DNA from 2 places in the Mycobacterium sp. MAA66 genome. Region 1 is predicted to be linked to the other one. Evidence: predicted binding sites of a transcription regulator. Region 1 holds the regulator's gene; the other holds the start of a gene.
The links. The regulator LexA, encoded in region 1, represses DNA repair genes until DNA is damaged. The targets are predictions, from matches to a motif close to CGAACANNTGTTCG.
Positions count from the first base shown of each region.

Region 2: a site for LexA is predicted at 11,644-11,657, ahead of ABIA30_RS12305 (alpha-ketoglutarate-dependent dioxygenase AlkB). Genes of this name have one in related genera too.

Region 1 covers NZ_JBGCCC010000001.1:486,690-501,818, forward strand. Annotated here, with positions in the region: gene miaB (tRNA (N6-isopentenyl adenosine(37)-C2)-methylthiotransferase MiaB) at 1-705, shown strand, start outside; gene ABIA30_RS02395 (hypothetical protein) at 693-1,265, shown strand; gene ABIA30_RS02400 (hypothetical protein) at 1,431-2,342, opposite strand; gene ABIA30_RS02405 (DUF349 domain-containing protein) at 2,651-3,973, opposite strand; gene ABIA30_RS02410 (hypothetical protein) at 4,168-4,800, shown strand; gene miaA (tRNA (adenosine(37)-N6)-dimethylallyltransferase MiaA) at 4,797-5,711, shown strand; gene dapF (diaminopimelate epimerase) at 5,716-6,591, shown strand; gene hflX (GTPase HflX) at 6,625-8,040, shown strand; gene ABIA30_RS02430 (DEAD/DEAH box helicase) at 8,317-9,669, shown strand; gene ABIA30_RS02435 (acyl-CoA dehydrogenase family protein) at 9,755-10,912, shown strand; gene ABIA30_RS02440 (LGFP repeat-containing protein) at 11,064-13,457, shown strand; gene lexA (transcriptional repressor LexA) at 13,485-14,192, opposite strand; gene ABIA30_RS02450 (peptigoglycan-binding protein LysM) at 14,396-14,860, shown strand; gene nrdR (transcriptional regulator NrdR) at 14,986-15,129, shown strand, end outside.
Region 2 covers NZ_JBGCCC010000003.1:7,537-22,665, forward strand. Annotated here, with positions in the region: gene usfY (protein UsfY) at 1-95, opposite strand, end outside; gene ABIA30_RS12240 (lysophospholipid acyltransferase family protein) at 195-1,106, opposite strand; gene ABIA30_RS12245 (WhiB family transcriptional regulator) at 1,283-1,648, opposite strand; gene ABIA30_RS12250 (type B 50S ribosomal protein L31) at 1,645-1,896, opposite strand; gene ABIA30_RS12255 (hypothetical protein) at 1,893-2,228, opposite strand; gene ABIA30_RS12260 (glycoside hydrolase family 27 protein) at 2,194-3,435, shown strand; gene ABIA30_RS12265 (hypothetical protein) at 3,416-3,691, opposite strand; gene ABIA30_RS12270 (sodium:solute symporter family protein) at 3,700-5,409, opposite strand; gene galT (galactose-1-phosphate uridylyltransferase) at 5,526-6,608, shown strand; gene ABIA30_RS12280 (galactokinase) at 6,605-7,702, shown strand; gene ABIA30_RS12285 (GNAT family N-acetyltransferase) at 7,752-8,750, shown strand; gene ABIA30_RS12290 (shikimate 5-dehydrogenase) at 8,750-9,580, shown strand; gene ABIA30_RS12295 (DUF5642 family protein) at 9,648-10,307, shown strand; gene ABIA30_RS12300 (DUF5642 family protein) at 10,318-10,962, shown strand; gene ABIA30_RS12305 (alpha-ketoglutarate-dependent dioxygenase AlkB) at 10,965-11,630, opposite strand; gene ABIA30_RS12310 (dolichyl-phosphate-mannose--protein mannosyltransferase) at 11,752-13,242, opposite strand; gene rsmI (16S rRNA (cytidine(1402)-2'-O)-methyltransferase) at 13,315-14,193, shown strand; gene ABIA30_RS12320 (aminodeoxychorismate synthase component I) at 14,176-15,129, opposite strand, start outside.

The sequences.
Region 1 (15,129 bases):
CCGAACATCTGCCCGACGCTGCACATGCCGCTGCAGTCCGGGTCCGATCGCATCCTCAAGGCGATGCGCCGGTCCTACCGGGCCGAGAAATATCTGGGCATCATCGACCGCGTCCGGGCGGCCATCCCGCACGCGGCGATCACCACTGACATCATCGTGGGTTTTCCGGGGGAGACCGAAGAGGATTTCCGGGCCACGCTCGATGTGGTGGAGCGTGCCCGCTTCTCCAGCGCCTTCACGTTCCAGTACTCCAAACGACCCGGTACCCCGGCCGCCGAACTCCCGGATCAGTTGCCCAAAGAGGTTGTGTCCGAGCGCTATATGCGTCTGATCGAATTGCAGGAGCGGATCTCCTGGGAGGAGAACCTCGCGCAGGTCGGCCGTGAGGTCGAGCTGTTGGTGGCCACCGGCGAAGGCCGCAAAGATACCGCCACCGAGAGAATGTCCGGCCGGGCGCGGGACGGCCGATTGGTGCACTTCGCCCCGGGTGCACTGGACATCCGCCCGGGCGACGTCGTCACCACGACGGTGACCGGGGCCGCCCCCCACCACCTGATCGCCGACGCGCCGATCGCCGAGCATCGCCGGACCCGGGCCGGCGACGCGCACGCCGAAGGCCGCAAACCCACCACCGGAGTCGGGCTGGGCCTACCGGGAATCGGTGCGCCCCCCGTCACACCTGTAGAGCAGGGATGTTCACGATGAACGAGTCCAAGTCCAACGACGCCGATTTCGATCAGTTCAAAGGTGATATCGACGCCGCCGAACGACGGATCGCCCGCGAGATCGATCCCGGAGCCCGGGCGATGGTGGTCGCGGTCTGTGTGTTCGTGATTTTGTTGTCCTTCGTGTTGCCACACACCGGCAATGTCCGGGGCTTCGACGTGCTGCTCGGCGATCACGTGGCCGTCGCGGCCAAGGTGCTGATCCCGTCGAAGGTGTTTGTCTGGCTGATCCTGGTGTTCAGCGTCGGCTTTTCCATCCTGGCGCTGACCACCCGGCGCTGGGGGCTGGCCTGGATCGCGCTGGCAGGTTCGGCCGTCTCGTGTTTCATCGGCATGCTGGCCATCTGGTCGCGCAACACCGTCGTCCATCCGTATCCCGGTCCGGCTTTCGGGCTGTATCTCGCGTGGATCGCGGTACTGGTGCTGACATTTCACTGGGCGCGTGTGGTGTGGAGTCGCACCGCGGTGCAGCTGGCCGCCGAGGAGCAGCGCCGACAGGCGGCCACCGAGCAGCAAAAGCGTGGCTTGCTGGACGAGTGAGGCAGCAGCGCCCGCCGATCCCTGGCCGATACTGGGCTTGCACTGGCTGTCGTCGGTGCGATTGCGGTGGCGCCGATTACCGCACCGAGCGCGGGCGAACGGGCTCGCATCACCGTTAGACCGGACGGATCGCCTACGGCCATCCTCGTGGACGACGGACGTTGATCAGGCCTTGCCGGCCAACGCCAGTCGTTGGCGCGGGGTCAGACTCGGCATCAACGAGCGGAGCGCAAGCCGCGTCGGCATGAACCTGCTGAGGGCGTGCCGTGGCCGATTGCTGGTGTAGACGTAGGTGACCGAGTACCGCGCGTGCGCGTGGGGTTCGCGGATCCGATGGAGCAGCCGGCTGGTATCGACGTATATCGCGGTGGCCGCCGGCCCGATCACGCTCTTCCAATTCGACCGGGGCACGATCTCGGCGAATTCCCGATCACGTAGGAAAGTGAATCCGGGCCGCCAGTGAATTCTCGTCTGGGCGGTATCGCCGACCGTGGCAGGAATATATTCGAACGGACCGACGTGTTCGTCGACATCGTTCAGGTAGACGATGACCTTGAGCATGCGGCGATCTTCGATGTCGATATGCCAATTGCGCGCCGAATGGAACTCCGAAACCGGCCTGGCGTGTTCGACCTTGGCTTCCATTCCCAGGTACCGCACGGGCAGTCCGATATAGCTTTCCGCAATGTCCAGATTCTGTTCGGACAAGCCCCAGGTGAACAAGGCCGGGTCGTCTGACACGGCCTTCGGCGGAAGGTAGGTGACGGGCTGCGACGTGCTGTTGTCCCGAAGCCAATTGACTGCTTGACGTGCGGCGTTGTCGGCAGGCTCGGCCAGCCGAATCTGCCGGGTGGCGACGAACGTCGCCGCCAGGCTCTCGACCACGGCTTCGTCTTCGGCGCTCAGGATCGGCAGCTTCGTGCTGTGGTCGGCCAACCGCGCCCGATATTTGCGCTCTCGTGTGGCCTCGAATATCGGCAGATCCGACACGCGCCGACCAATATTTACCGCACGCATTCGGGTCCCGCCGATGAATTCGTGGCCCGGATAATCGACACGGAATGGCGACTGAGTCAACGGCGGTCCTTCAAAATCGATATCGCTCACAACAACTCCGCCGGCGCCAGCCGTTACAAGCGGCAATTTGAGATAGACGGCCATCCTATGGCCACCGGATTAGAAACCTCGTCCGCTAGCCGAGGCGGGCTAAGTAATTGATGCGCAGCGACGATTCTGGCAAATGGCGCTCGACCGTCGGCCGTCCGTCTTGAGCCGTCGTGATCTGCGACGGCGTGACCGTTTGGCCCCATGTCGCGCCTGACCGCGCAACAAAATTATGGGAATGGTGTGAGTTTGATTCGGCGTCGCGTTGAGCTCCGCCGGCTCTACGACTTCTTGTGCAGCGCCTCGGCGGCGGTGTCGGCCCATTCGCGCCACTGCGCCGCGCTGGCCCGAGCCTTCTCGGCATCCTTGGTCTTGCCGGCCGCCTCGGCCTTGGCGGCCTGCTTCTCGAACTGCTCGGCACGTTCGCGGAACTGCGCGGCGCGGGCCACTGCCTCGGCATCCACCTGACCGGCGCTGGCCGCATCGCGGATCTTCTTCTCCACCGCCCGCAGCCGGCGCTCCAGCTCGACGCTGCGATCCCGCGAGGCCTTGCCGATGGCATCCCACTTGTCGCCGATCGCGCGGAACGCCGCCCGCGCCGCATCGACGTCGGTGACCTCGATTTTCTCGGCCTCGAGCAGCAGCTGCTCCTTGGCATCGGAGTTGGCGTTGAACTCGGCGTCCTTCTCGGCGTTGACCGTATTGCGGGCGAGGAAGAAGGTGTCCTGCGCCGCTTTGAACCGCTTCCACAATGCGTCGTCGACATCCTTGGCGGCGCGCCCGGCGGACTTCCACTGCGCCAGCAGATCCCGGAAGGTGGCCGCGGTGGCGCTCCAGTCGGTCGACCCGGTCAGCGCCTCGGCCTTTTCACACAGGGTTTCCTTGGCCTGCTTGACGCCGACCCGGTCCCGGTCGAGCTCGGCGAAATGCGAGCCGCGACGCCGGTTGAACGCCTCACGGGCGGCCGAATAGCGCTTCCACAGTGCGTCGTCCACCTTGCGGTCCAGGCCGCTGATGGTGCGCCACTCGTCCAAGATCGCGCGCAGCCGGTCGCCGCTGGACTTCCACTGCGTCGAATTGGCGCCGATCTCCTCGGCCTCGGCGGCCAGCGCCTCCTTGCGGGCGGTCTGGGCGGCACGGTGTTCATCGCGCTTGGCGCGTTCTTCCTGGGCAGCTGCCCCGGCATGTTCGATGATGGCGTTCAGGCGGGCGGTCAGGGCGTCGACGTCGCCGAGGACCGCGGCCGTGGGCAGCGATTCGAGCAGCGTTGCGGCCGCCGACTTGATCTTGCGGGCATCACCGCTGCCCGAGCTCAGCCGGTGCTCAAGCAGCACGACTTCGGTGTTCAGGTCGTCATAGCGGCGACCGAAGTGCACGTAGGCGGACTCGGTGTCACCGGCCTGCCACGAGCCGATGTTGCGTTCGCCGGCGGCCGTGATGAGCCAAACCGTGCCGTCATCGTCGACACGACCGAACCGGTGCGGGTCGACCGACGGCGGCGCGGCGACCGCGGCGGCAGGTGGATGCGTTGGATGCGGGACCGGGCGGGATGGCCCGGGCCGAGGAGTAGGTTTGGGTGCTCCGCCGGATTCGGTGGTTGTCATATGTGTGTACTCCTCGTGCCTGCGCGGATGATCCACGCTCCTGCCGCGCGACGCGGCGCCGGTTTCTTCTAGCTCGCACGCTATTGAAGCAGGTCGGTGTGCTGCATGCGCACGGCTTGGCACGACTCGTTTAGCGTGAACGGGTGCTCGACGCCGGACCGATTCATGTCGCCATCGTCCCGTCGACGCCCGTCATGGTGCCTGAACTGGGCCGCGGCACCGTGGCCGAGCTGTCCGAGCTGTCCGCCGCGGTGCGTACCGCGGTCGCCACATTGCCGCCGAACTGGCTCGCGATCGGGGTCGGCGCACAGGCCGGCCGGGTAGCCGCCGATGCGGTCGGCACGTTCGCCGGCTACGGCACCGACTTATCGGTCACCCTGCGGCCGGACGCCACTGGGCCGGTCCGGGACCTGCCGCTGTGCGCGTTGATCGCCGGTTGGCTGCGAGGACAGGCAAACCCGGACGCCACCGCCGAGGTGCGGGTGTTCGCCGACGATCTGCCGCCCGACGCGGCCCTGGCCCACGGACGAGATCTCCGCGGCGAGCTGGACGGCGCCGGGGTGCTCGTGGTCGCCGACGGCGCACCCACCCTCACCCCGGCCGCCCCGGGCGGATTCGACCCGGATTCAATTGCCCTGCAACAGCATTGGGACGACGCGCTGGCTGCCGGCGACGTCGCGGCGCTCGGGGGCCTGACCGGTGTGCTGGGACGGGTGGCCTACCAGGTGCTGGCCGGGCTGGCCGGCCCGGACCCGCAGGCCACCCAGTTGTACCGCGGCGCGCCGTACGGCGTCGGGTACTTCGTCGGCACCTGGACCGTCACATGAGGCCGATAGCCGTCGTCGGGCCCACCGGCACCGGCAAGTCAGCGTTGGCGCTGGACCTGGCCGAACAACTCGGCGGCGAGATCGTCAATGCCGACGCCATGCAGCTCTACCGCGGTATGGACATCGGCACCGCCAAACTCACCGTTGCCGAACGCCGCGGCATCCCACACCATCAGCTCGACGTGCTGGAGGTTGCCGAGACCGCGACGGTGGCCAACTATCAGCAGGCCGCCGCGGCCGACGTCGAGGCCATCGCGGCGCGCGACGTGGTGCCGGTGATCGTGGGCGGTTCGATGCTGTACATCCAATCGCTACTGGACGAATGGTCCTTTCCGGCGACCGATCCGGCGGTTCGCGCTCGCTGGGAGGACCGGTTGGCGCAGGTCGGCGTCACCGTCCTGCACGGCGAGCTGGCTCGCGTCGACCCCGACGCCGCGGCGTCGATCCTGAACACCGACGGCCGCCGGATCGTGCGTGCGCTGGAGGTCGTCGAGCTCACCGGCCGGCCGTTCGCCGCTTCGGCGCCACGGATAGGTGCGCCGCGCTGGGACACCCTGATCGTCGGATTGGATTGGGACACACCGATTCTCGACGACCGGTTGCAGCGGCGCACCGAGGTGATGTTCACCTCGGGTCTGGTGGACGAAGTGATCGCGCTGCAGGCCAAGGGGCTTTCGGACGGGGTGACGGCCGCCCGCGCACTGGGATACGCCCAGGTGCTCGAAGCCCTCGACGCCGGCGGGGACGAGGCGGCCATCGCCGAGGCCGCCGAGCGCACCTTCGTCGGCACCCGGCGCTATGTGCGTCGGCAACGCTCCTGGTTCCGGCGCGATCACCGGATCACCTGGCTGGCCGGCGATGCCGACGAGAATGCGGCCGACGTGGCCCGACGGTGGCGGCACGTATCCTGACTGCGTGCGATTTAGCAAGGGACATGGCACCCAGAACGACTTCGTGGTGTTGCCTGACGTCGATGCCGAATTGGCGCTGACCCCGTCGATCATCGCGGCGTTGTGCGACCGCCGGCGCGGATTGGGCGCCGATGGCCTGCTGCGGGTCACCACCGCGGGAGCAGCGAGGCGGGCCGGTGTCTTCGAGCAGTTGCCCGACGGGGTGGCCGCCGACGACTGGTACATGGACTACCGCAACGCCGACGGTTCCGTCGCCCAGATGTGCGGCAACGGCGTCCGGGTGTTCGCGCACTACCTGCGCGCCTCGGGGCTGGAGAGTCGTTCGGAATTCGTGGTCGGTTCGCTGGCCGGACCGAGGCCGGTGGTGCTGCATTCCGTCGACGCGGTCAATGCCGAGGTCACCGTGGAGATGGGCAAGGTCCAGGCCTACGGCACCGGCACGGCTGTGGTGGCGGGCCGGACCTTCGAGGGGCTGGCTGTCGACGTCGGCAACCCGCACCTGGCCTGTGTCGACGAGGCGCTGAACATGACCGGGCTGGAAGCCCTCGATGTCGGGGCGCCGGTGCAGTTCGATGCTCAGCAGTTTCCCGAAGGGGTCAATGTCGAGGTGCTGACCGCGCCGCTGCACGGGGCCGTCGCCATGCGAGTGCACGAACGCGGCGTCGGCGAAACCCGTTCTTGTGGAACGGGAACCGTCGCGGCCACCCTGGCTGCACTGCGGCACACCGGTGCCGATACCGGCAGCATGCGGGTGGTCATCCCGGGCGGCGAGGTCAGCGTGACCATCACCGAGTCGACCAGTTTTCTGCGTGGCCCGTCGGTGCTGTTGGCCGAGGGGGAATTGGCAGAACAATGGTGGAGGGATAATTCAGGTGCGTAGTCCGGCGAAACCGGGCACCATCGATAACTACTCATGACGTATCCCGAGACACCATTGCACGCCACGCCCAGTACCGGTGAACTGGCGCTCGAAGATCGCGCGGCGCTGCGCCGAGTCGTCGGTCTGTCGACCGAACTGGAAGACATCACCGAAGTCGAATACCGCCAGCTACGGCTGGAACGTGTGGTCCTGGTCGGCGTCTGGACCGACGGCACCGCGGCCGACGCCGACAACAGCCTGGCCGAGTTGGCGGCACTGGCCGAGACCGCGGGCTCCGAAGTGCTCGAAGGCCTGATCCAGCGCCGCGACAAGCCCGATGCGTCGACCTACATCGGGTCGGGCAAGGCTCAGGAGCTGCGCGAAATCGTCCTCGCCACCGGCGCCGACACCGTCATCTGCGACGGCGAGCTGAGCCCGGCGCAGCTGAACTCGCTGGAAAAAGTGGTGAAGGTCAAGGTGATCGACCGCACCGCGCTGATCCTCGACATCTTCGCCCAACACGCCACCAGCCGCGAGGGCAAGGCGCAGGTATCGCTGGCCCAGATGGAATACATGCTCCCGCGGCTGCGCGGCTGGGGTGAATCGATGTCCCGGCAGGCCGGTGGCCGGGCCGGCGGCGCGGGCGGCGGCGTCGGCACCCGCGGTCCCGGCGAGACCAAGATCGAGACCGACCGGCGGCGCATTCGCGAGCGGATGGCCAAGCTGCGTCGCGAGATCAAGGACATGAAGAAGATCCGCGACACCCAGCGACACAGTCGCCGGACCAGCGACACCCCGTCGGTCGCGATCGTCGGCTACACCAACGCCGGCAAGTCCAGCCTGCTCAACGCGCTCACCGGGGCCGGTGTGCTGGTGCAGGACGCGCTGTTCGCCACCCTGGAGCCCACCACCCGCCGCGGGCAATTGGACGACGGTCGCCCCTTCACCCTGACCGACACCGTCGGCTTCGTCCGGCACCTGCCCACCCAGCTGGTCGAGGCGTTCCGGTCCACACTGGAAGAGGTGGTCGACGCCGACCTGCTGGTGCACGTGGTCGACGGATCCGATGCCGACCCGCTGGCCCAGATCAACGCCGTGCGCAAGGTGGTCGGCGAGGTGGTCGCCGAGTACGACGTCGCCGCACCGCGAGAATTGTTGGTGGTCAACAAGATTGACATCGCCGAGGGGTTGGCGCTGGCTCGGTTGCGCCGGGCACTGCCTGACGCGGTGTTCGTCTCCGCGCACACCGGCGACGGACTGGCCCAGCTGCGGGCCGCCCTGTGCGAGCTGGTGGAACCGACCGATGCCGCGGTCGATGTGACCATTCCCTACCACCGCGGCGATCTGGTGGCCCGGGTGCATGCAGAGGGCCGGATCGAGGCCACCGAACACACTGATGACGGGACCCGGATCACCGGCTGGGTGCCCAAAGCGTTGGCTGCCGGCCTGGGGGACTTCGCGAACGGCTGATTCGGCCGTCGTGCGCAGTGTCACAATTGCCGGGAACTGATTGTGGCGCAGTGGGTTTGGACCGGTCTGTGTCGGCTGCGAAGACGGTCGACTTAGGTTGTCGGCCCGCTTGGCAGTAGTGTGTCAACAGATTCGGCGTCGTCCCGTCATGAGACCGGGGCCGAGTACGTCGTGGAACGGCTGTGGTCCGTCAGTTCTCCTGAACCAGCACTTCTCGCGGCGACCGATGCTGCCCGCCTGGGCGGTATCGACACCCCCCGAAAGGCTGAACTGTTCATGAGCTCCGACGTGTCCTTTGGCGACCTTGGTGTCGCCCCACCCCTGGTAACGGCCCTGGCCGCTCGCGGCATCGCCGCACCCTTCCCGATCCAGACCAGCACCCTGCCCGACACCCTGGCCGGTCGTGACGTCCTGGGCCGTGGCCGCACCGGCAGCGGTAAGACGCTCGCCTTCGCCATCCCGCTGGTTTCGCGGCTGATGGATGCGTCGCGTCGGCCGTCGCGGCCCACCGGCCTGGTGTTGGCGCCGACTCGCGAGTTGGCCACCCAGATCGCTGCGACGGTCGAGCCGCTGGCCCACGCCGCGGGGCTGAACGTGACCACCATCTTCGGCGGCGTCTCGCAGAATCGGCAGGTCGACGCGTTGCGGGCGGGTGTGGACATCGTCATCGCGTGCCCGGGACGTCTCGAAGACCTGATGAAGCAGAAGCTGGTCAACCTGGACGCGGTCCAGGTGACCGTGCTCGATGAGGCCGATCACATGGCCGACCTGGGCTTCCTGCCCGGCGTCACCCGCATCCTGGCGGCCACCCCGGCCGGTGGGCAGCGCATGCTGTTCTCCGCGACGCTGGACAACGGCGTCGACAAGCTGGTTCGCCGCTTCCTTTCCGATCCGGTCACCCACTCGGTCGACGAGATCGACGCACCGCCGCCGGCGATGACCCACCACGTGTTCCATGTCTCCGGCGCTGCCGAGAAGAGCAAGTTGGTACACCGACTGGCATCGGGCAGTGGCCGGCGAATCCTGTTCATGCGTACCAAGCACCAGGCCCGCAAGCTGGCCCGTCAGCTCACCGAGGCCGGGGTGCCGTCGGTGGACCTGCACGGAAACCTGTCCCAGCCGGCGCGTGACCGCAACCTTGCTGCGTTCAGCGCGGGGGAGGCGCGGGTTCTGGTGGCTACCGACATCGCTGCGCGCGGCGTTCACGTCGACGAGGTCGAGCTGGTGGTGCATGTCGATCCGCCGGCCGAGCACAAGGCGTACCTGCACCGTTCGGGGCGTACCGCCCGGGCCGGCAGTGCCGGAGATGTCGTCACCGTCGTACTGCCCGAGCAGCGCAAGGACGCCCAGCAGCTCCTCCGTAAGGCCGGCATCACCGTACGCCCGCAAGAGGTCGGCGCTGACTCGGCGCCTGTTCACGCACTGGTCGGTGAGGTCGCGCCGTACCAGGCACCTGCGCCCAAGGCTGCCCCGGCGCCCACGTCCAAGGCCACCCAGGCACCGCGCCGGGGCAACCGGCCGGCGAAGGGCGGGCAGGGGTCCAACGGATCTCAGCCGGCCAGGACCGGTACCGGCGGAGCGCAGCAGCGTCGGCGCCGTCGCCCGCAGCAGTCGTCCGCGCGTCCCTGACCTACATACCCGCGGGGCCACTGTTCCACCAACCATCCGGTTGGTATACGTTGTCGCAAACGTATCCAGTACCGGAGGTATCGCCATGGGCGTCATCAAGTACGACCGCACCCTGTTCGAGGCGGAGCACGACATGTTCCGCGACTCGTTCCGCACGTTCCTGGCCCGGCACGCCGAGCCCTACCGGGAGGAATGGGAGGACGCCAAGATCGTCGACCGTGAGGTCTGGCGTGAGGCCGGCAAGCAGGGCTTCCTGGGCATGGCGGTGCCCGAAGAGTACGGCGGTGGTGGCAACCCGGACTTCCGGTACAACGTGGTCGTCACTGAAGAGACCGCGGCGGGCCGGCACAGCGGTCTGGGTTTCGCCCTGCAGAACGACGTCATCGCTCCCTACCTGTTGGAGCTGGCCAACGAGGAGCAGAAGCAGCGCTGGCTGCCCGGATTCTGCAGTGGCGAGATCATCGCAGCCATCGCCATGACCGAGCCGGGCACCGGCAGCGACCTGCAGGGCATCAAGACCAAGGCGCTCAAAGAGGGCGATCACTACATCCTCAACGGCTCAAAGACGTTCATCACCAACGGTATTCACGCCGACTTGGTGATCGTCGTCGCTCAGACCGACCCCGACAAGGGGGCGCAGGGATTCAGCCTGCTGGTCGTCGAGCGCGGCATGGAAGGGTTTGAGCGCGGCCGCCACCTCGACAAGATCGGTCTGGACGCGCAGGACACCGCCGAGCTGTCGTTCACCGACGTCAAGGTCCCCGCCGAGAACCTCCTCGGCCAAGAGGGCATGGGCTTCATCTACCTCATGCAGAATCTGCCCCAGGAACGGATCTCCATCGCGGTGATGGCCGCCGCCGCCATGGAGGCGGTACTGGAATCCACGCTGCAGTACACCAAGGAACGCAAAGCCTTCGGCAAGCCCATCGGCAGCTTCCAGAACAGCCGCTTCGTGCTGGCCGAGCTGGCGACAGAGGCGACGGCCGTTCGCATCATGGTCGATGAGTTCATTCGGCTGCACCTTGATCGAAAACTGACCGTGGACCAGGCGGCGATGGCCAAGTGGTACTGCACCGAGGCTCAGGTTCGGCTCGTCGACCGCTGCCTGCAGCTACACGGCGGCTACGGCTACATGCGCGAATATCCCGTGGCCCGGGCGTTCCTGGATTCCCGGATTCAGACCATCTACGGCGGTACCACCGAGATCATGAAGGAGATCATCGGACGCGGATTGGGCGTCTAGCGCGCGGGAAATGCCTGCGCCGTCGACGTTTGACCCTGCGACACACGGCCGATATCCCGCAAGATGGACGTTAGCTCAAGCAAAGTTGACGGTGAAGCATGCGTCACGGGAAGTTGTAGTGCGCGATTTTGCCGACTGCGGGAGGAATTCGATGACCGGGCTGCGAACCCGTGCTGTCAGGACGATCGGGCGCAGCAGCGCCGGTCTGCTGGCAGTGACGGTTGCACTGCTCATGGCGCCGGCGGTCGGTGCGACTCCGGACAGCGACGCCGCCGACGCGGCGATCACTGCCGCCTGGACTGCCGACGGGGGAGCCGGCGGTGCGCTCGGCGACAAGGACGGCGACGTTTATCAGGTTGGCGACGGGTACGGACAGAACTTCGCGAACGGCAAGGTCTACTACACCCAGCGCACCGGCGCGCACTATGTGCAGGGCGCGTTGCTGGACAAGTACCAGTCGCTCGGCGGACCTGCGGACAGTGACCTGGGCTTCCCGACCGCCGATGAAGGCGCGGGCAAGGCCGACGGCAGTCGCGACAGTACGTTCAGCGCCGCGGACGATCCGGTCATCTTCTGGACCCCGGACAACGGGGCGTGGGTTGTTCGCGGCGCCATCAACGCGGCCTGGGACAAGCTCGGCGGATCAGCCGGAGTGCTCGGGGTGCCGACCGCAGACGAGACCTGGAAGGGCAGTGTCGTCTCGCAGCCGTTCACCGGCGGTGAGATCAGCTGGGACGCCAAGTCCAAGACCTTCACCACCACACCCGCCGAACTGGCGGGTCAGCTCACCGGTGTCAACGTCCCGGGCGATGCGTCGACGGCGATTGCGGCAGCCCGACGGGCCGCCGGTGGACCGTTGGGTCCGCTGGGGGTCGAGGAGGGTGCCCAGTACAAAGTCGGTGACAAGGGCCTCGGACAGAACTACGCCGGCGGAACGATCTTCTACTCGCCCGACACCGGTGCCGGCGCGGTGACCGGGCAGGTGCTGGACAAGTACCGCGGCGCAGGGGGACCGCAGGGCGATCTGGGTTTCCCCACCGGTAGCGAAGCCGACGGCGGCCTGGCGCCGGAGAGCCGGATCGTCACGTTCGCGGCGGCCGATCAGCCGGTCATCTTCTGGACGCCCGATCATGGCGCGTTCATCGTGCGGGGCGCGATGAACGCGGCGTGGGCCAAACTCGGCGGAGCCAGCGGCAAGCTGGGGGCGCCGACCGGTGATCAGACCGTGAACGGCGACGTGGTGTCGCAGAAGTTCACCGGTGGTTCCATCTCATGGAACGACTCCAGTCACGCATTCACCGTCGATCCGTCCGATTTGACCGGCCAGCTCGCGGGCTTGCAGGTCCCGGGACAGGATCTGGCCAAGAACGCCGCGGGTGCCTCGGACCACCACCAGTGGTACCAGTTCCACTGGTGGTGGTTGCTGGCGATCATCCCGTTGGTGCTGGCAGTTGGCGCCATCGTGATCGCCGCGGCACTGCGGCGTCGGCGGCATGTCGAGCGGGCCCGCGAACAGGAAGATTTCGGTCCGCACGACGATTTCGCCGACCACGATTTCGCCGACCACGATGACCATCATGAGTACGCGGACGGTTACGGCGACGAGCACTACGGCGACGAGCACTACGGTGACCATGGCGGCGACTTCGGCGACGAGCACGACCCGGAAGGGCACTACGACGGCGGCCCGGACCATTTCCAGGAGGATCCCGACGCTGTCGACACCGCGCCGAACGAGGTCGCGAAGTTCGATGACGATCACGATCACGGCACCGGTCCGGAGCCCGAGGCGCAGCACGGCACCGGATGGGCCGGGCTCGGCCTCGGTGCTGCGGGCGGCGGCGCGGCGCGATCTGGCCTGTTCGGCCGGCGCGCGCCGGCCGAGGAGTCCGACGAGGCTGTCGATGACGGCGAATTCGACCAGGTCGCTGATCAGGACGATGCCGACGGCGCCCCGGAGGCCGAGCACGGCAACGCCGAGCACGACAGTGAGAGCCACGAACCCGAAGCCGCGGTGACGACCCAGCTGCAGGCTCAGTCACCGGCTCCGGATCACGGTGCGGTACCGGGCGTCGTCGTCGGCGGAGCTGCCGTCGGTCTTGGTGCTGCAGGCGTCGCCGCTGCGCGTGCGGGTCTGTTCGGTCATCTCACCGGTGGCCATGCCGCCGAGCCTGTCGACGCAGAGCCGCATGAGGAGCAGGCAGCCGCCGATGCGGTGCCGTCGGCTGAGTCGATGCAGGCCGATGTGTCGACTGCGGAGGCCGGCCCCGACGAGGCGGAATCATCGCCTGAAGCCGAGCCGGCGGCCGGGCCGCCCAGTGGTCGGCACCACGCGGTCCAGGACGATGAGCCGGTGACCGCGCAGATGTCCTTCCGGGTGGCGGTCGGTGACGGCACCTTCGCTCCGGCGGGCTACACCATCAAGGCCGACACGAAGTCAGGGCAATACTGGATTCCCGGCACGCCCGGCTACGACTCGGCGCCGGTTGAAATCTGGTTCGCCAGTGAGGATTTCGCGGTCACCAACGGGTTCGTCAGGGGCTGACGAACCGCCGATTCCGGCGCGGGTCGATCAGATCTTGCGAATGACGGTGACGACCTTGCCGAGTACGGCAGCGTCATTGCCGGGAATCGGGTCGAACGCCGGATTGTGCGGCATCAACCAGACCTGACCGCGCGTCCGCTTGAAGGTCTTCACGGTCGCCTCGCCGTCGATCATCGCCGCGACGATGTCACCGTTGTCCGCCACATTCTGCTGGCGTACCACGACCCAGTCGCCATCGCAGATGGCTGCGTCGACCATCGATTCGCCGACGACCTTGAGCAGGAACAGTGAGCCCTCACCGACCAGCTCGCGCGGTAGCGGAAAGACATCCTCCACGGCCTGCTCGGCCAGGATGGGGCCGCCGGCGGCGATCCGTCCCAGTACCGGCACGAACGTGGGCTCGGGCAGGGCGTCGGAGCCGGCCACGTCGGTGGTGACCTGGGGCGCCGCATGGTCTTCGGAGCCACGGACATCCACCGCGCGTGGCCGATTCGGATCGCGGCGCAGATAGCCCTTCTTCTCCAGTGTGCGCAGCTGATGGGCGACCGACGAAGTCGACGTGAGGCCGACAGCGTCACCGATCTCCCGAATGCTCGGCGGGTACCCGCGGGTGGTCACCGAGGAGCGGATGACGTCGAGGATGGTGCGTTGGCGTTCGGTGAGCCCCGATCCCGCGCTCTGCCGGTTGCCGGGCGTGCGATCGAGGCCGTCTGGGGTGTCGGTGCTGTCGCTCATGGCCATGAATGTAGTCGCCGTCCAACAAATGATCAAACATGTGTTCGAGGCGTGTTGGGCTCGGTTGTTCGAAACTGTGTGCCAATTTTTTGTCGGTGGGTCCCAGTATCGTTCGCAACAGTTCGATCACATGTTCTATCAATCGAACAAATGGGCGATAGTATCGAACATAAGAGCGAATCAATCGATCGAAAGGACGCATCATGGCGATCATCACCCGCGAGTACCCGACCGACCTCGTGGTCCGCACCGTCCGGCCGCGGCCCGCGGTCCGGCGTCCCCATCAGACACGTCAGCGACCGTTGGCCGGCCGGCCGGCCGGTGCCGCTTTTCCGCACCGTGGTTCCGGAGTGTTGATGTCGCGTGCGTCGCACCGGCGCCGGCCGTTAACGCCCTACACGACCGTGGTGTTGGCGCTGATCGCGGCGGGCATCACGGTGTGGCTGGGAGTTGTCGCTCAACTCGGTACCTCGATCGAGCCGCCCTCGCAGGTGCCGGGCCAGCTTGCCGTGGTTCGGGTCATGTCGGGGGAGTCCATCCAGCAGGTGGCGCATCGGGTGGCGCCGGATGCCCCGGTGGGTGCTGTCGTCGACCGCATCCGTGAGCTGAACAAGCTACCGTCGGTGGCCCTCGATGCGGGCCAGACGCTGATCGCCCCCGTCGGCTAGGCGCGGCATCCGTGATTGCTCGACAGCACGCGACGATCGGCACGGCACCGAGCCGTGCTGGGGCAGCGCGGGTACGCTCGATGCCGTTCGAGGTGTTCGACTGTCGGTGCGGCGAAGGAGCGGTGATGCACTGTCCGTTCTGCCGCCACCCGAACTCGCGCGTGGTTGATTCCCGCGAGACAGACGAGGGGCAGTCGATCCGTCGGCGACGTTCGTGCCCCGAATGCGGACGACGCTTCACCACTGTGGAGTCGGCCGTGCTGGCCGTG
Region 2 (15,129 bases), on a different contig from region 1:
ATGAATCCCGGCCAGCTGTAGATGTCGATGAAGTGCTCACCGGTGTGGGGCAGGGTCGTGCGGAAATGATCGGTGGGATCTTTGAAGTTCGCCATGACAACCTCCTATTAACAGGGCTAATCATCAGAATTAGTCCGGCGACCGTCATGTTCATGATGCTCCTTTGTCGCCATAGGGGGTAGTGCGTCAGCTGGTCAGCCCACCTGGTCGATCGTTTGAGGTGCCTGAGCGGCGCGCGTCCATGCCAGCGGGTTGAGGTTGCGGTACGGATCGCCATCCCGAACCTGCTGCAGGTCGGACAGGATCTGCTCCAGTGCGTGCTGGGTGGAGCCTTTGACCGTCTCCACCCACTTGGCGTGGTCGGCCCGCGCGGGCGCGGTCGTGCTGATCGGCTCGCCGAACTGCAGGTACATACGTTGCGGTCGGGGGATCAGCGTCGGGCCGACGCCGCGCACCAACGGCATCGCCATGTCGCTGCGCCCACTGAACCGCTCGCCGATGGCCTGACTCAGTCGTCCGAGTGCGCTGTCCCGTTCGGTGAGTGCTTGGTAGAGGTCGTCGCTGCCCACCAGGCCGACCGGCACTATCGGGTAGCCGCTTTCGATGGCAACCCGGGCGAACCCGCTACGGCCTTCCCATTTCAGCTGGTACTCCTCGCCCTTGAACTTGGGCATCTCGCGGCCGCCGCCCGGGAAAACCAGCACGGTTTCGTTGTGCCGCATCAATTCTCGCGCGGTATCGGGGTGGCCGACCACTCCGCCGTAGGCGGCTACCAGGTCTCCGCCGAAGCCTTTCACCTGAGCCAGCGCCCGCTCGGCGAGTGGACGCACCCGCACCCCGAGTTCTCTGCGGACGTAGAACGGCACCAGCAGCGTCTCGGCGAATCCGAACGCGGTGTGGTTGCCGACCAACAGAAATCGACCGTCGCGGGGAAGCCTGTCCAGGCCGGCGACGTACGGCCGGTAGAGGTCGACCACCGGGTCGAGGGCATCGCCAGTGGCGTCCAATACATTTCGTAGCGCTCTCACCCGCTGCGGTTGATCCATGATTGCGGCGATCTCGTCATCGCTGACGGTCGGCCGGCCCTGTGGCGGTCCAAATCCCATCGTTGCCTCCGTGCGGTCATTGAGTGTTGTCATCAACCGTACGGACAAATTAATTAGTCCAGCTAGCGGTATTGTGTGTGATTTGTCACGCAGCTGAGGCTCGTTGCGCCGCGGCGGTTCGGGCGCTTGCGCATCCTGTCGATGTCTGCCGACGCCCGTGCGCTGAATCGTCGAGGTCAGGGCGACCGGGTCTGTTGCAGTGCGACCCGCTCCTTGGGCGTGGTTGCACCCCAGATGCCGTAGATCTCACCGACTTCCATTGCGTGGCTGAGGCATTCGTGGATCACTTGGCAGCCGCGACAGACCTGCTTGGCGTTCTCCTCGTGTATGACCCGGCGCAGGCCTCGGTCATCGTCGGTGGTGAAGAACACCTCGGCGGGCAGTCCCCGGCACCGCGCTCGCAACTGCCAGTCCCAGGCCTGGGTTGTCGGGTTGCCCCGAACGGGGCCACCCGGACGCGGCCGATGTCGACCAGCGGCCCGCCCCTCGCGACCGAATGTTTCGCCGGGGCAAGGCGATACGCGGGTGTGTGGCAAGTTCATCGCCCGTACTTGCGGTTGAACTTCTCTACCCGGCCCGCGGTGTCGACGAGCTGGCGCTTGCCGGTCCACACCGGGTGCGAGTCGGCGGTCACGTCGACGACGATAAGTGGGTACGTGCGAAGCCCTTCGGCGGTCTGCCAGTCGATGGTGCGTGGGCTTGTTGCCGTTGATCGGGTGAGGAACATGTGTCCGGTGGTGGCGTCCTGGAAGACGACGGGGTGGTAGTCGGGGTGGATTTCGGGTTTCACGTCGCACCTCGTTCTTGAAAATGGTTTTCATTAAAGCGTGGCCGACGATACCGCAGCCATCCCGTGTTGTCGAAAATCGTTTTCAATAACTGGCCTGCGGCCCATTTGCCGACCACCCCGCTACTGTCGACTGGCCCGCTCACCCCGACGATGAGGACGCCGATGCGACGGATCTGCTCAATGGTTGTGGTTCTGCTGTGCGCGGCACTGCTGCAAACCGGCTGCACCAAACCACAGTCGCCACCCGCGGCGCAGTCATCGAGCCCGCCGATGGGCTGGAACTCATGGAATTCGGGCGTGCCACTGACCGAAACCAACATCAAGGCGGTCATCGACGCCATGGTTTCTTCGGGCCTGCGCGATGCCGGATACCGCTACGTCAACCTCGATGCCGGCTGGGCGGCCCCGCAGCGCACGCCGGGCGGTGAATTGCAGGCCGACCCAACGAAATTCCCGGGCGGCATGGCTGATCTGGCCAAGTACGCCCACGACCATGACATGTCGCTGGGCCTGTACGCCAGCCCGTTCAACGAAGGGTGCAGCGCCGAACCGGCCTTGGCGGCGGTCGGGCATGAAACCCAGGACGCCAAGGACTATGCGGCCTGGGGAGTGGACTTCCTCAAGTACGACTGGTGCCGCGGCGAGGCAGACCACCAGCACCAGGTGCAGGTCTTCACCGCCATGCGTGACGCCCTGCGCGCGTCCGGTCGGCACATCGTCTACAGCATCAACCCGAACAGTTCTGACGATCTGACCGCCGGTGCGCGTTACGACTGGTCAGGCATCGCCGACATGGCACGCGCCACCAGCGATCTGGTTCCGGTCTGGAAAGACCGGCTGCCCCGACTGGGCCCACTGGATCCGTTCGAATGGCAGACCTACCTCGGCATCCCCGACGAATTCAGCATTGCGGCAAAGTCATTGACGCACAGCAAGCCCGGCTACTCGGTGGACGCCGACATGCTGGTCGCCGGCATCGGCTGGGACGACTGGGCGGCCAAACATCTCAAGTCGATTCGCAACGCGCTGACCATCGGGACGCCGCCCGATGAGGTGCGGCAGTACGCGACAGCATCCGACGATCAGCTTCTGCAGCTGGTGACCGCCCGCCAGCCCAACCTGACCGCCGACGAACAACGCGCTCACCTGTCGCTCTGGGCCATGTTGTCGGCGCCCCTGATTGCCGGCAACGACGTGCGCAGCATGAGCCAGGAGACCCGCGACATCCTGACCAACCGCGACGTCCTGGCCATCGACCAGGATCCGCTGGCCGCGCCATCTCATCCGCTGCCGGCCGAGCCGCGGGTGCTGCTCAAATCGTTGTCCGACGGCGCCGTCGCGATAGCGCTGTACAACGCGGGCGACAAGCCGGTCAACGTCGGCACCACCGCAGCCGATGCCGGCCTTGGGCCATCCAAGTGCTATTCGGTGCGTGACGCCTGGGCACACACCGACAGCACCACCACCGGGCCGATCGGCGGCAATACCGTTGCACCGCATTCGGTTACGTTGCTGCGCGTCACTCCGACGTGTCCGTAGCCGCGGCAGGCATCGGTCGCAGCACGGCCCAGATGAAGAACGTGGCCGCGATACCCAGCAACACCAGGCCCACCCACCAATTGGCGTCGGTCCCGACGTACATGTCCAGGCGGTTGCCCGTCGCTGCCGGATCCCGGTGTGGACCCAGCAGCGCAGGCACGAACCCGGCCACGGTCAGCAGCGCACCGTAGATGCCGAGTAGCGAGCCGATGATGCAGCGGATATCGAACAGGTAGTGCAGCAGTTTTCTGGCCATCGGTACCCCTAATGCATCACGACGTCGAGTGTCAGCACGACCACCAGCATCACGGCGGCCAGCGGAACGGGCTTGAGGTACCAGGGCTTTCCAGCGTCGGCGGGGTCTTGCAGCAGTGACACCGTCGTCTCGGAATAGACCAGCCCGGCCAGCTCTTCGCGTGGCTTGGGCGCCGTCACCAGGCTCACCCCGATGCTCACGGCGATGTCGACCACGAACGCCGCGGTTGCGGCGAGGAACGGCATACCCTGCCCGGGAAGATTGATCACGCCAACCTTGGACAGTGCGAAAACAGTGATCGCAGAACAGGTCCCGGAGACCAGTCCGGCCCATCCGGCGGTCGCGGTCATCCGCCGCCAGAACATGCCCAAGATGAACGTCGCGAACAACGGCGCGTTGAAGAAGCCGAACAACGTCTGCAGATAGTCCATGAGGTTGGAATAACCGGAGGCGATCACCGCGGTGAACACCGCCAGGACGGTGGCCACGACCGTCGCGTAACGGCCCACCTTGATGTAGTAGGCATCGGGCCGGTCTTTGATCACGTACTGCTGCCAGATGTCGTAGCTGACGACGGTGTTGAACGCCGAGATGTTGGCCGCCATGCCGGCCATGAACGAGGCGATCAGGCCGGTGATCGCGACCCCGAGCAGCCCGTTGGGCAGCACGTCGCGCACCAGTAGCAGGATCGCGTCGTTGTACGTGACCTGCCCGCTGCCAGCCGATTTCAGATGTATCACATCACCGATCACCGCGGCGCTGATCATGCCGGGCACCACCACGACGAACGGGATCAGCATCTTCGGGAAGGCGCCGATGATGGGGGAGCGGCGCGCCGCCGACATCGAGTTCGATGCCATCGCGCGTTGCACTTCGACGAAGTTGGTGGTCCAGTAGCCGAACGACAACACGAAACCCAGGCCGAAGACGATGCCGATGACCGACCAGACGGGGCTACTGAACCCACTCAGCGCCTGCCCCGGCCAGGTGTTCAACTGCTGCTGCACGGTGGCGGTCACGGCCCCGTCGGCGTTGACGGTGTGGATGACCTTGGCCTTCAAGCCGTTCCACCCGCCGACCTTGATCAGTCCGAAGATCGTCAACGGCACCAAGGCGGCCAGGATGACGAAGAACTGCAGCACCTCGTTGTAGATCGCCGCAGACAATCCGCCGAGAGCGGTGTAGGTCAGCACGATTGCGGCGGCCGTCAGCAGTGACACCCAGTGCGTCCACCCCAGCAGGGCATTGATCACGGTGGCGAGCAGGAACAGATTGACTCCCGCGATAAGCACCTGTGCCACAGCGAAACTCACCGCGTTCACCAGATGTGCGCCAGGACCGAACCGGCGGCGCATGAACTCCGGCACGCTTCGGACCTTGGACCCGTAGTAGAAGGGCATCATCACCACGCCCAGGAACAGCATCGCCGGGACGGCGCCGATCCAGTAGTAATGCATGGTGGGCAGCCCGATCTGGGCGCCGTTGGCCGACATCCCCATGATCTCGACGGCGCCGAGATTGGCCGACACGAAGGCAATGCCGGTGACCCAGGCCGGCAACCGTCGACCGGACAGGAAGAAGTCCAGGCTCGAGCTGATCTGGCTGCGGGCCAGGTAACCGATGCCCAGCACGAACACGAAATAGATTGCAACCAGCGTGTAGTCCAGTGCCCCGACGTGTAGTCGCAGAGGGCTTTCGGCCAGTGTGGTGGTCAGCATGGTTGCCGCGTCGCCTCCTCAGCGCTGACGTTGTCCAGACGGTAACAGCGTGGCCCGTGCACGTCGATGAAGTCGGCACAGGAAGTCCGGCTAGTGTTCGGATCGTGACGGTGCCGATGCGGGAGCGACTCGCCGATGGCCGCGACATCTGGTTCTTCGGGCTGCCCGGGCACCGTCCCGAACCGGTACCCGATCGACGGCCGTTGCCGGCCCGGACGTCCGGTGGGTCACAGCTGCGGTTCGACCACACCACCGGCCAGTGGGTCGTCATCGCCGCCCTGCGCCAGGACCGCACCTTCAAACCCCCGGTGGACCAGTGCCCGCTGTGCCCGGGACCCACTGGGCTGACCAGTGAGGTACCGGCGGCGGACTATGACGTCGTCGTATTCGAGAACCGCTTCCCAGGCATGTCGGCGGTACCGGATTTCGAACTGCCCACCGCCGGGCCCGGTTTCGCCGGGTTCGACACGGCGCCGGGGCACGGTCGCTGCGAAGTGGTGTGCTTTTCCAGCGACCACCAGGGATCGTTCGCACAGTTGTCGATACCGCAGGCGAGGTTGGTGATCGAGGCGTGGCGCCATCGCACCGCCGACCTGATGGCCCGCCCCGGCATCGAGCAGGTTTTCTGCTTCGAGAACCGCGGCGAGGACGTCGGCGTGACGCTCACTCACCCGCATGGTCAGATCTACGGCTACTCGTTCCTCACCCCCCGCGCGACGGCGATGTTGGAGCAGGCCGGGGAACACCGGAAAGCCCACGACACCAACCTGTTCGGTGCACTGTTGGCGGCCGAGCGCACTGACGGACGGCGAGTCATCGCGGCCAACGAACACTTCACCGCATTCGTGCCCTTCGCCGCCCGCTGGCCGGTGGAGGTCCACATCTATCCGAACCGGTTCGTGCACAACATCGTTGAGCTGTCTGACGACGAGGCCGATGCACTCACCGCGGTCTATCTCGATGTGCTGCAACGGTTCGACCGACTCTATGACACACCGCTGCCCTACATGTCGGCATTGCACCAGTACCACGGCCGCGGGGTGCAGCAGGAAGGCTATTTCCACATCGAGTTGATGTCGCCACGGCGGGCGGCGAACAAGCTGAAATACCTGGCCGCCTCGGAGTCTGCGATGGATGCGTTCATCGGCGACGTGCTGCCCGAGGACGTCGCCACGCGCCTCCAACAGGTAGCGGAATGAGTGACCGTACAATAGCTTTCGCTGCGCCCGGGCGAATCAATCTGATCGGCGAACACACCGATTACAACCTCGGATTTGCCTTGCCGATCGCGCTGCCGCAGCGCACCGTCGTCACGTTCAGCCCGGACGGTTCCGGCCGGATCACCGTGGCCAGCGCTCAGGAAGACGACCCGGTTCAGATTCCGCTCGATACCCGGCCCGGCGACATCGCGGGTTGGGCCGGCTACGTGGCGGGGGTCATCTGGGCGGTGACCTCGACCGGCTACCGGGTACCGGGTGGTTTCCTGCAGATCCGCAGCGACGTACCGATCGGTTCGGGCCTGTCCTCCTCGGCAGCGCTGGAGTGTGCCGTCCTCGGTGCGCTGGCCGCGGCGGCCGGCGCACCGCTCGCGCGCCTCGAACAAGCGCGGGTCGCTCAGCGTGCCGAGAACGAGTACGTCGGTGCTCCAACGGGTTTGCTCGATCAGATCGCGGTGCTGTTCGGCGAACCCGGCAAAGCGGTATTGATCGACTTCGCCGAAACTCGGATTCAGCCAGTGGATTTCGATCCGGAGGTCACCGGAGTGGCGTTGCTGTTGATCGACTCACGGTCCCGGCACCAGCACGCCGGCGGAGACTATGCCGACCGCCGCGCGTCCTGCGAACGAGCGGCGGCGGCGATGGGCGTCAGCACGTTGCGCGACGTCCAGGACCGCGGCGTCACCGCACTCGCCGAGGTGGCGGACCCGATCGACATGCGCCGGGCCCGTCATGTCATCACCGAGAATCAACGGGTACTCGATTTCGTCGCGGCGGTGGGCCGGGGCGATTTCGTCGCGGGTGGCCGTATCTTCACCGACTCCCAGGCATCGATGCGTGATGACTTTCAGATCACCACCGGACACATCGATCTGATCGCCGACAGTGCCGTCCGCGCCGGAGCGCTGGGGGCGCGGATGACCGGTGGTGGATTCGGCGGCTGCGTGATCGCGCTGGTCCCGGCTGAAAGACTCGATGCGGTCAGCACCGCTGTGAGGGCCGACACGCTTCGGGCCGGCCTCGTCGACCCGATCGTCAGTCGGACCTGGGCCGCGGCGGGCGCGGACCTTTGCTGAGAGCTCCGAACCGGACGCGTTGAACCCTGCCGGCCGGTAGCCTGGCGAGGTGGCGGAATCGACTGCGGCGCATGCCGACGAGCTGGCACAGCTGGAGTTCTTTTCGGGGTGCCAGGTTGCAGACTTGGCCGGACTGGCCCCGCTACTGCATCCGCTGACGGCGGCCCCCGGTGAGGTACTGATGACCCAGGGAGAACCGGCGTTGTCGTTCGCGCTGATCGGTTCCGGCGCGGTCCGCGTCACCCATGCCGCGCCGGACGGCGAACTGAGCGTGCACAACATCGGTGCCGGCTTCATCATCGGCGAGATCGCGCTGCTGCGCGGAGCCACCCGCAACGCCACGGTGCTGGTCACCGAACCACTGACCGGCTGGATCGGCGGCCACGACGCCCTCACGGTCATGCTCCACGTGCCATGCATGGCGGAGCGGTTGGTGCGCACCGCGCGGCAGCGATTGGCGGCGTTCATCACGCCGATGCCGGTGCGGCTGCGCGACCGCAGCCAGATGTTCCTGCGGCCGGTGTTGCCGGGTGACAATCCTCAGGTGCGCAGGGGGCCGGTCGAGTTCTCCACCGACACGCTGTACCGGCGGTTCCAGACGGCGCATCAGCCCAGCCCAGCACTGATGGCCTACCTGTTCGAGGTGGACTACGCGGACCACTTCGTCTGGGTACTTACCGACGGCGCCGACGGACCGATGGTCGCCGACGCGAGATTCGTTCGGCTACCGGATAATCCGACGGTTGCCGAGATCGCGTTCATGGTGGGCGACGACTATCAGGGGCGCGGCATCGGTACCTTCTTGATGGACGCCCTAGTACCCGCCGCCCGGGGTGCCGGTGTCGAGCGGTTCACCGCTCGGGTGCTGTCCGACAATATGCCGATGCGAAAGATCTTGGAGCACTACGGTGCGACCTGGGAACGCGACGACCGCAACATGATTGTCACCGAGTTCGACGTGCCGGCCCCGCGGCAGCTGTCGTTGTCGCAGCACCAGTATCGTGAAATCTATTCGCTGGCAAGGCAGGTCATCAAGGCGGTGGGTTGATGAATGAGTCGCGGCGCCCGCCGCTGAACAAGGACACTCGGCTGTGCATCTCGCTGGCCGCCCGGCCGAGCAACATCGGCACCCGGTTCCACAACTATCTGTACGAGCAGCTGGGCCTGGATTTCATCTACAAGGCTTTCACCACCACTGATATCGCTGCCGCGATCGGGGGCGTGCGGGCCCTGGGCATCCGTGGCTGTTCGGTGTCGATGCCGTTCAAGGAGGACGTCATCGCCTTGGTGGACACCATGGAAGCCTCTGCGCTGGCGATCAATTCGGTCAACACGATCGTCAACGACGACGGGCAGCTGACCGCCTCCAACACCGACTACGTGGCGGTGGCCCGGCTGATCGCCGAGTATCGGCTCGACCCGTCCGCGACTGTGCTCATCCGGGGGAGCGGCGGCATGGCCAGCGCTGTGGCATCAGCGTTCCGGGACAACGGGTTTGGTTCCGGCACCGTGGTTGCGCGCAATGCGCAGACGGGCCGCCGGCTGGCCGATCGACTGGGGTATGACTACGCCCCCGAGGTCCCGGATCGTGGTGCCGACATCGTGGTCAACGTGACGCCGATCGGTATGACCGGCGGCCCCGAGTCCACTGACCTGGCGTTCGATGAATCGGTGATTGCCAAGGCACACACCGTGTTCGACGTGGTCGCGCTGCCCTCGGAGACGCCGTTGATCGTCAGCGCCCGGGCGAGCGGGACCCCGGTGATCACCGGCGCCGAGGTCATCGCGCTGCAGGCCGCCGAGCAGTTCGAGCGGTATACCGGGGTGCGGCCCAGCGCCGATCAGGTGGCGGCCGCGTCGGCCTTCTCTCGTGCCTGAGCGATTCGTGCGCCTTTTCCCGCGCGCACTGCGGACAGATCGCGGGTAGATGGGGTATCAACTCCGTATGCGCGTCGTAGCGTGCTCGGGGTTGGTGTTGCTGTGCGCTGCCTGCGGACCGTCCGGCGCGCCACCTGGACCGTCGGCCACCACGACTGCCCATGCGGTTGACCCGGCAGGTATCGATCGGGTCCGGACCCGATTGCCCGCCGACTACGAGATCGCGATCCTGCCGAAACCCACAATGCCGGCCACCTTCTGGGGTTTCGCCCCCGGCTGGGTCTCGGATCCGACTGAATGCGGCGCGCTGGCGACGGTCGGGACCCAGACCGGTCCGCGCGGCTGGGCCGCTTCCGGACCGGGTGGCATCGTGTATGCGCTGGCGGCGAGCGCACCGGCGCCGCCCGCGGAACTGCGTGCCGGTTGTGCGGCGTGGACCGTCACCGGCGGGCACACCACGGCCTCGGTCGCGTTGGGAGAGGGGCCGCAGATCTCCGATGCGCAGACCCTCGCGATTACCGCTGACGCCACCACCCGCGTCGAGAACGGAACCGAAACCCACTCGCATGCAAGTACTCTCGTCGCCTATCTGGATGACCTGGCGGTATCGGTGACAGTGGTGACCGATCCGGGTGCCGGCGGTGCAGCGTTGCCGGAGCAGCTGCCGGCCCAACTGCTCGGCGCGGCGGTGCAGGCCATCCGGGGCGCTGGACCTGGCACGCGGTAGATTGACGGCAATGTTCAAAAAGGCGCTGGCGGTCGGATGCGTAGCTCTGTTGGCCGCATGCTCGTCCGCCGGTTCTCCCGACATCTCCCGGCTGCTGGATCTGCGACCGGAGTTCGGGCAGGACTACAACGTCAGCACGATCAAGAAGTCCGGCTTCGACCCGAAGTTGTTCGCCAACAAGGCCTTGCCGGGCGGGCTCACCTACCAACCGCCGGAATGCTCCAAGTTCTCCACCGGGATGAACCTGCCGACCGATTCGCAGGGCAACATGACCGAGATGACGGCCGAGGGGCAGGGCAACAGCTTCATCCTGCTGGCGGTCGAGACGTCCACCCCGGTGCCCATCGCCGACCCCGGCGACGCCTGCAAGAAGTTCACCTTCTCGGGTACCGGATTGCGTGGCACGGTCGAAAAGGTCGATGCCCCGAACATCGACGGGGTCAAGACGCTCGGCACCCACCGAATGCTCGTCACCATGGCGAACGGGCGGCCGGCCATCGGTGAGTTGTATACCTACGTCGCAACTTTCGATGACGTCATGGTCGAGGTCATCGCCAGGCCGCTGCTGACGCCCAATGCCCCCATGCCGCCCGTCAACACCGACAAGGCCCGCGACCTGTTGACCAAAGCGGTGGCCGCGGTACGCGGCAAATAGCCTCAGCGCACGTCGCGCGGACGGAACTGGATGCTGATCCGCGGCCCCGTCGGGCGGGCGGTCTTGGGTACCGAGTGTTCCCAGGTGCGCTGACACGAACCGCCCATGACCAGTAGATCGCCGTGTACCTGTGGCAGTCGCAGGCTGGGGCGTCGTCCGACGGAGGCGGACCGTGACTCAGGTCCGACGGAGGCGGACCCTGACTCGGGTCCGCCGGCTTCGGTCATGCGTGGCCGCAGCGCGAAAACCCTTGTCGCACCCAGGCTCAGCACCGCGACCATGGTGTCCTCGGTGCTGCTGCGGCCGATGGTGTCGCCGTGCCAGGCGACGCTGTCCGACCCGTCGCGGTACAGGCACAGCCCGACACTGGTGAACGGCTCTCCCAGCTCGCCGGCATAGGTGTCGTTGAGCCGCACCCGAAGCCGCGCCAGGGCCGGGTGCGGTGCCCGTTGCGCGACCAGATCGTGAAAGCTCACCAACCGCGGCACGTCGAGCACCCGGTCGTACATCTGGCGCTGCTCGGCACGCCACGGAATGCTGGTCAGCAGTTCGTCGTACAGCGTGTCGGCGTCGGTCAGCCAGCCGGCGCGGATGTCGATCCAGGCGCCGGCGCCCAGATGCCGCCGCTGCGCGTGGTCGAACAGCGAACCCTGAACCGCCAAGGACACCCCGACATGGTATCGCACAGACGTTCGAAACTCTCATCCAAACGTGCGGTTGGGCCCCAAAGTGCGGGTAACTCCGGCCATTTCGTCGATCACGGTGGCGCGGGCGGCAAGTCCGGTGAAGCTAACGCCAGGACGGCAGGATGATCTCCATGTTCCACGTCGACGGCGAGATCGGCAGGCCGGTGAGGATCGGGTACATCCAGGCGAAGTTGGTGATCACCGCCGCCACGTAGAAACACACCACCAGCAGGCCCAGGGTCCGACGCTCCGGATCAGGCGAGCGCGTGTAGAGCACGTCGCTGAGTATCAGCGCGATCATCATCACCAGGAACGGCGCCATCGGGGTGGCGTAGAAGAAGTACATCTGCCGATCGATGTCGGCGAACCACGGCAGGAATCCAGCGGCGTACCCGGCCAGCGCCGCGGCGTAACGCCAATCCCGCCGCACGAAGGTCCGCCACACCGCCCAGACCAACACAGGCACTGCGAGAAACCACATGGCCGGCGTTCCGGCCAGCATGACGGCCTTGACGCACGACGCCGGACCGCAGCCGGGCACGTTGTTGTTATCGATGGCGTACAGCACCGGGCGCAGCGACATCGGCCACGTCCACGGCTTGGACTCCCAGGGGTGGTGGTTGCCCGCGGCGTTGGTCAAGCCGGAATGGAACCGGTAGACGTCGTGCGTGTAGTACCAGAGCGAGCGCAGCGCATCGAACCGGCCGTCGCCGATCATGCGACCTTCCATGTGCCGGTCGATTGCCGTCTCAGAGGCGAACCATGGTGCGTACGAGGCGAAATACACCCCGACCGGAATCACCACCAGCGCCCACACGCCGGGCAGTACATCTCGGCCGATGGCACCCAACCACGGGCGCGGCACGCGGTACTGCCGGCGTACCGCGATGTCGAACGCGACCGTCAGCAGGCCGAAGAACACGATGTAATACAGGCCCGACCATTTGGTGGCCAGCGCCAGGCCCAGCATGAGGCCGGCGCCGAATCGCCACCACCGCACACCGAATCGCGGGCCCCATGCAGTGTCGGCGATCCGGCCCTCGGTCATCGCCACGTGCATGCGCTGGCGCATCTGGTCGCGGTCGACGATCAGGCAACCGAAAGCGGCCACTATGAACACGGTTTGGTACACGTCCAGCAGCGCGGTGCGGGCGGATACGAAGCTGACACCGTCGCAGACGATCAACAGCCCCGCGATGCCGCCGATCAGCGTCGACCGGGTGATCCGCCGGACGATCCGGGCCACCAGTGCCACCAGTACGATGCCGCATACCGCACCGGAGAACCGCCAACCGACGCCGTTGTAGCCGAACAGCCATTCGCCGAGGGCCATCAACTGTTTACCGACCGGCGGGTGCACCACCAGGCCGTAGCCCGGGTTGTCCTCGACGCCGCGGTTGTGCAGTACCTGCCAGGCCTGCGGGGCGTAGTGCTTCTCGTCGAAGATCGGGGTGCCGGCATCGGTGGGAGACGCCAGGTTGAGGAAGCGGGTGATGGCCGCCAGCGCGGTGACGACGGCCGTCATCACCCAGCCCTGCAGCCGATCGATCGGCCCGAAATCGGGTGCCGGCTGCACCGGCGCCGGGCTGATCATCGGGACCGCGGGCTCGGCGTCGGAGGTATCGAGTGCGGGGGCGATCACAGCAGCGATCGTAGGCTGTCGGACGTGACACCTGTGACTGGTCCACCCGCGACATCAGAGTTTGGTCCGCCCGCGGACGCCGGCCGACTGCTGCTCGCGGCGACCCCGTTGGGACAGCCTTCAGATGCCTCTGCCCGGCTGATCGAGGCCCTGGCCACCGCCGATGTGGTGGCCGCCGAAGACACTCGCCGGGTGCGCACCCTGGCACAGTCGTTGAAGGTCCGCCTGCCGGGGCGGGTCGTCAGTTTCTTCGACCAGAACGAGGCTTCGCGGGTGACCGGCCTGGTGGAGGCCATCAGAGCCGGCGAGACGGTGCTGGTGGTCAGCGACGCTGGGATGCCGCTGATCAGCGATCCCGGATACCGGCTGGTGGCGGCTTGTGCCGAGGCCGGCCTCCCGGTCAGCTGCTTGCCCGGTCCGTCCGCCGTGACGACGGCGCTGGCGGTGTCCGGGTTGGCCTCGGACCGCTTCTGCTTCGAGGGCTTCGTGCCGCGCAAGGGGCGATCGGCGTGGCTGGGCGCGTTGAGCGCGGAGCGACGGACGTGTGTGTTTTTCGAATCGCCCCGCCGGCTGGCCGAGACCCTGGCCGACGCGGTGACGGTGCTGGGTCCGGACCGGCGTGCGGTGGTGTGCCGCGAACTGACCAAGACCCACGAGGAGATCAGGCGCGGGACGCTGGCCGAATTGGCGCGGTGGGCGGCCGACGGGGTGCTCGGCGAGATCACCGTGGTGCTGGCCGGTGCGACGCCGGTCGCCGACCTGGATGCCTTGGTTCAGCAGGTGCTGGAGCTGGCCGACGACGGTGCCCGGGTCAAGGACGCTTGCGCCGAGGTGATCGCCGCCAATCCTGGTGCGCCCTCCCGGCGGGAGCTCTACGACGCGGTGCTACGCGCCCGGGACTGACAACCCGATGGTGGGTGCGGCCTTGTGCAGGCATTCCTCCCACTCGCGGTCCGGATCTGAATCCGCGGTGATTCCGCCGCCGACGCCCAACACTGCGGCGCCGGATGGGTCGAACTCCACCGTGCGGATCGCCACGTTGAGTTCGGTTCCCGCCGCTGGTGACGCCAAACCGATTGTGCCGCAATAGACTCCGCGCGCATCTGGCTCCCAGGATTCGAGCAGGGTGCGGGCCCTGCCCTTCGGGGTGCCGGTGACCGACGCCGGCGGAAAGGCGGCGGCCAGCACCTCGCGCATCGGGGTGTCGGTGCGCACCTGTGCGGTCACCGTGGAAACCAGGTGCCAGACCCCGGGAGCGGGCTTGACGGCGAGCAATTCGGGTACCAGGACTGAACCGGTCACCGCGACCCGGCCCAGGTCGTTGCGTACCAGGTCGACGATCATGATGTTCTCTGCGACGTCCTTCGCGGAGGCGCGCAGTATCGATGGCGACTCATCAAGGGGCAGAGTGCCTTTGATGGGGCTGGAGGTCACCATGTCGCCGCGGCGGCTCAGAAACAGCTCCGGGGACAGCGATGCCACAGCGCCCCAGTCGCCGGCCAGATAAGCGGCGCGGGCTGGGGTGGTGCGCGCCACGGCATCGACGAAGAAGTCAAGGGGCGCACCGGATATCCGTCCGGTGAATCGGGTGCACACGCAGGCCTGGTAGATCTCGCCGGCCGCGATCGCCTCCAGACAGGACAGTACGCCCGCCCGATGGCTGTCGCGGTCCGGCGGCTGCCAGTCGATCGCATACGCGTCGGGTGGCCGTGCTGACACGGTCATCAGCCACTCGGGAATGGCTGCACCGGACAGGCTTTCGTACCACCAGTGGCCTTCGAGGTCCTGCCGCAGCACACAGTCCGACCATCCACCCGCGGCAGTTGGGATCCGGCCGGC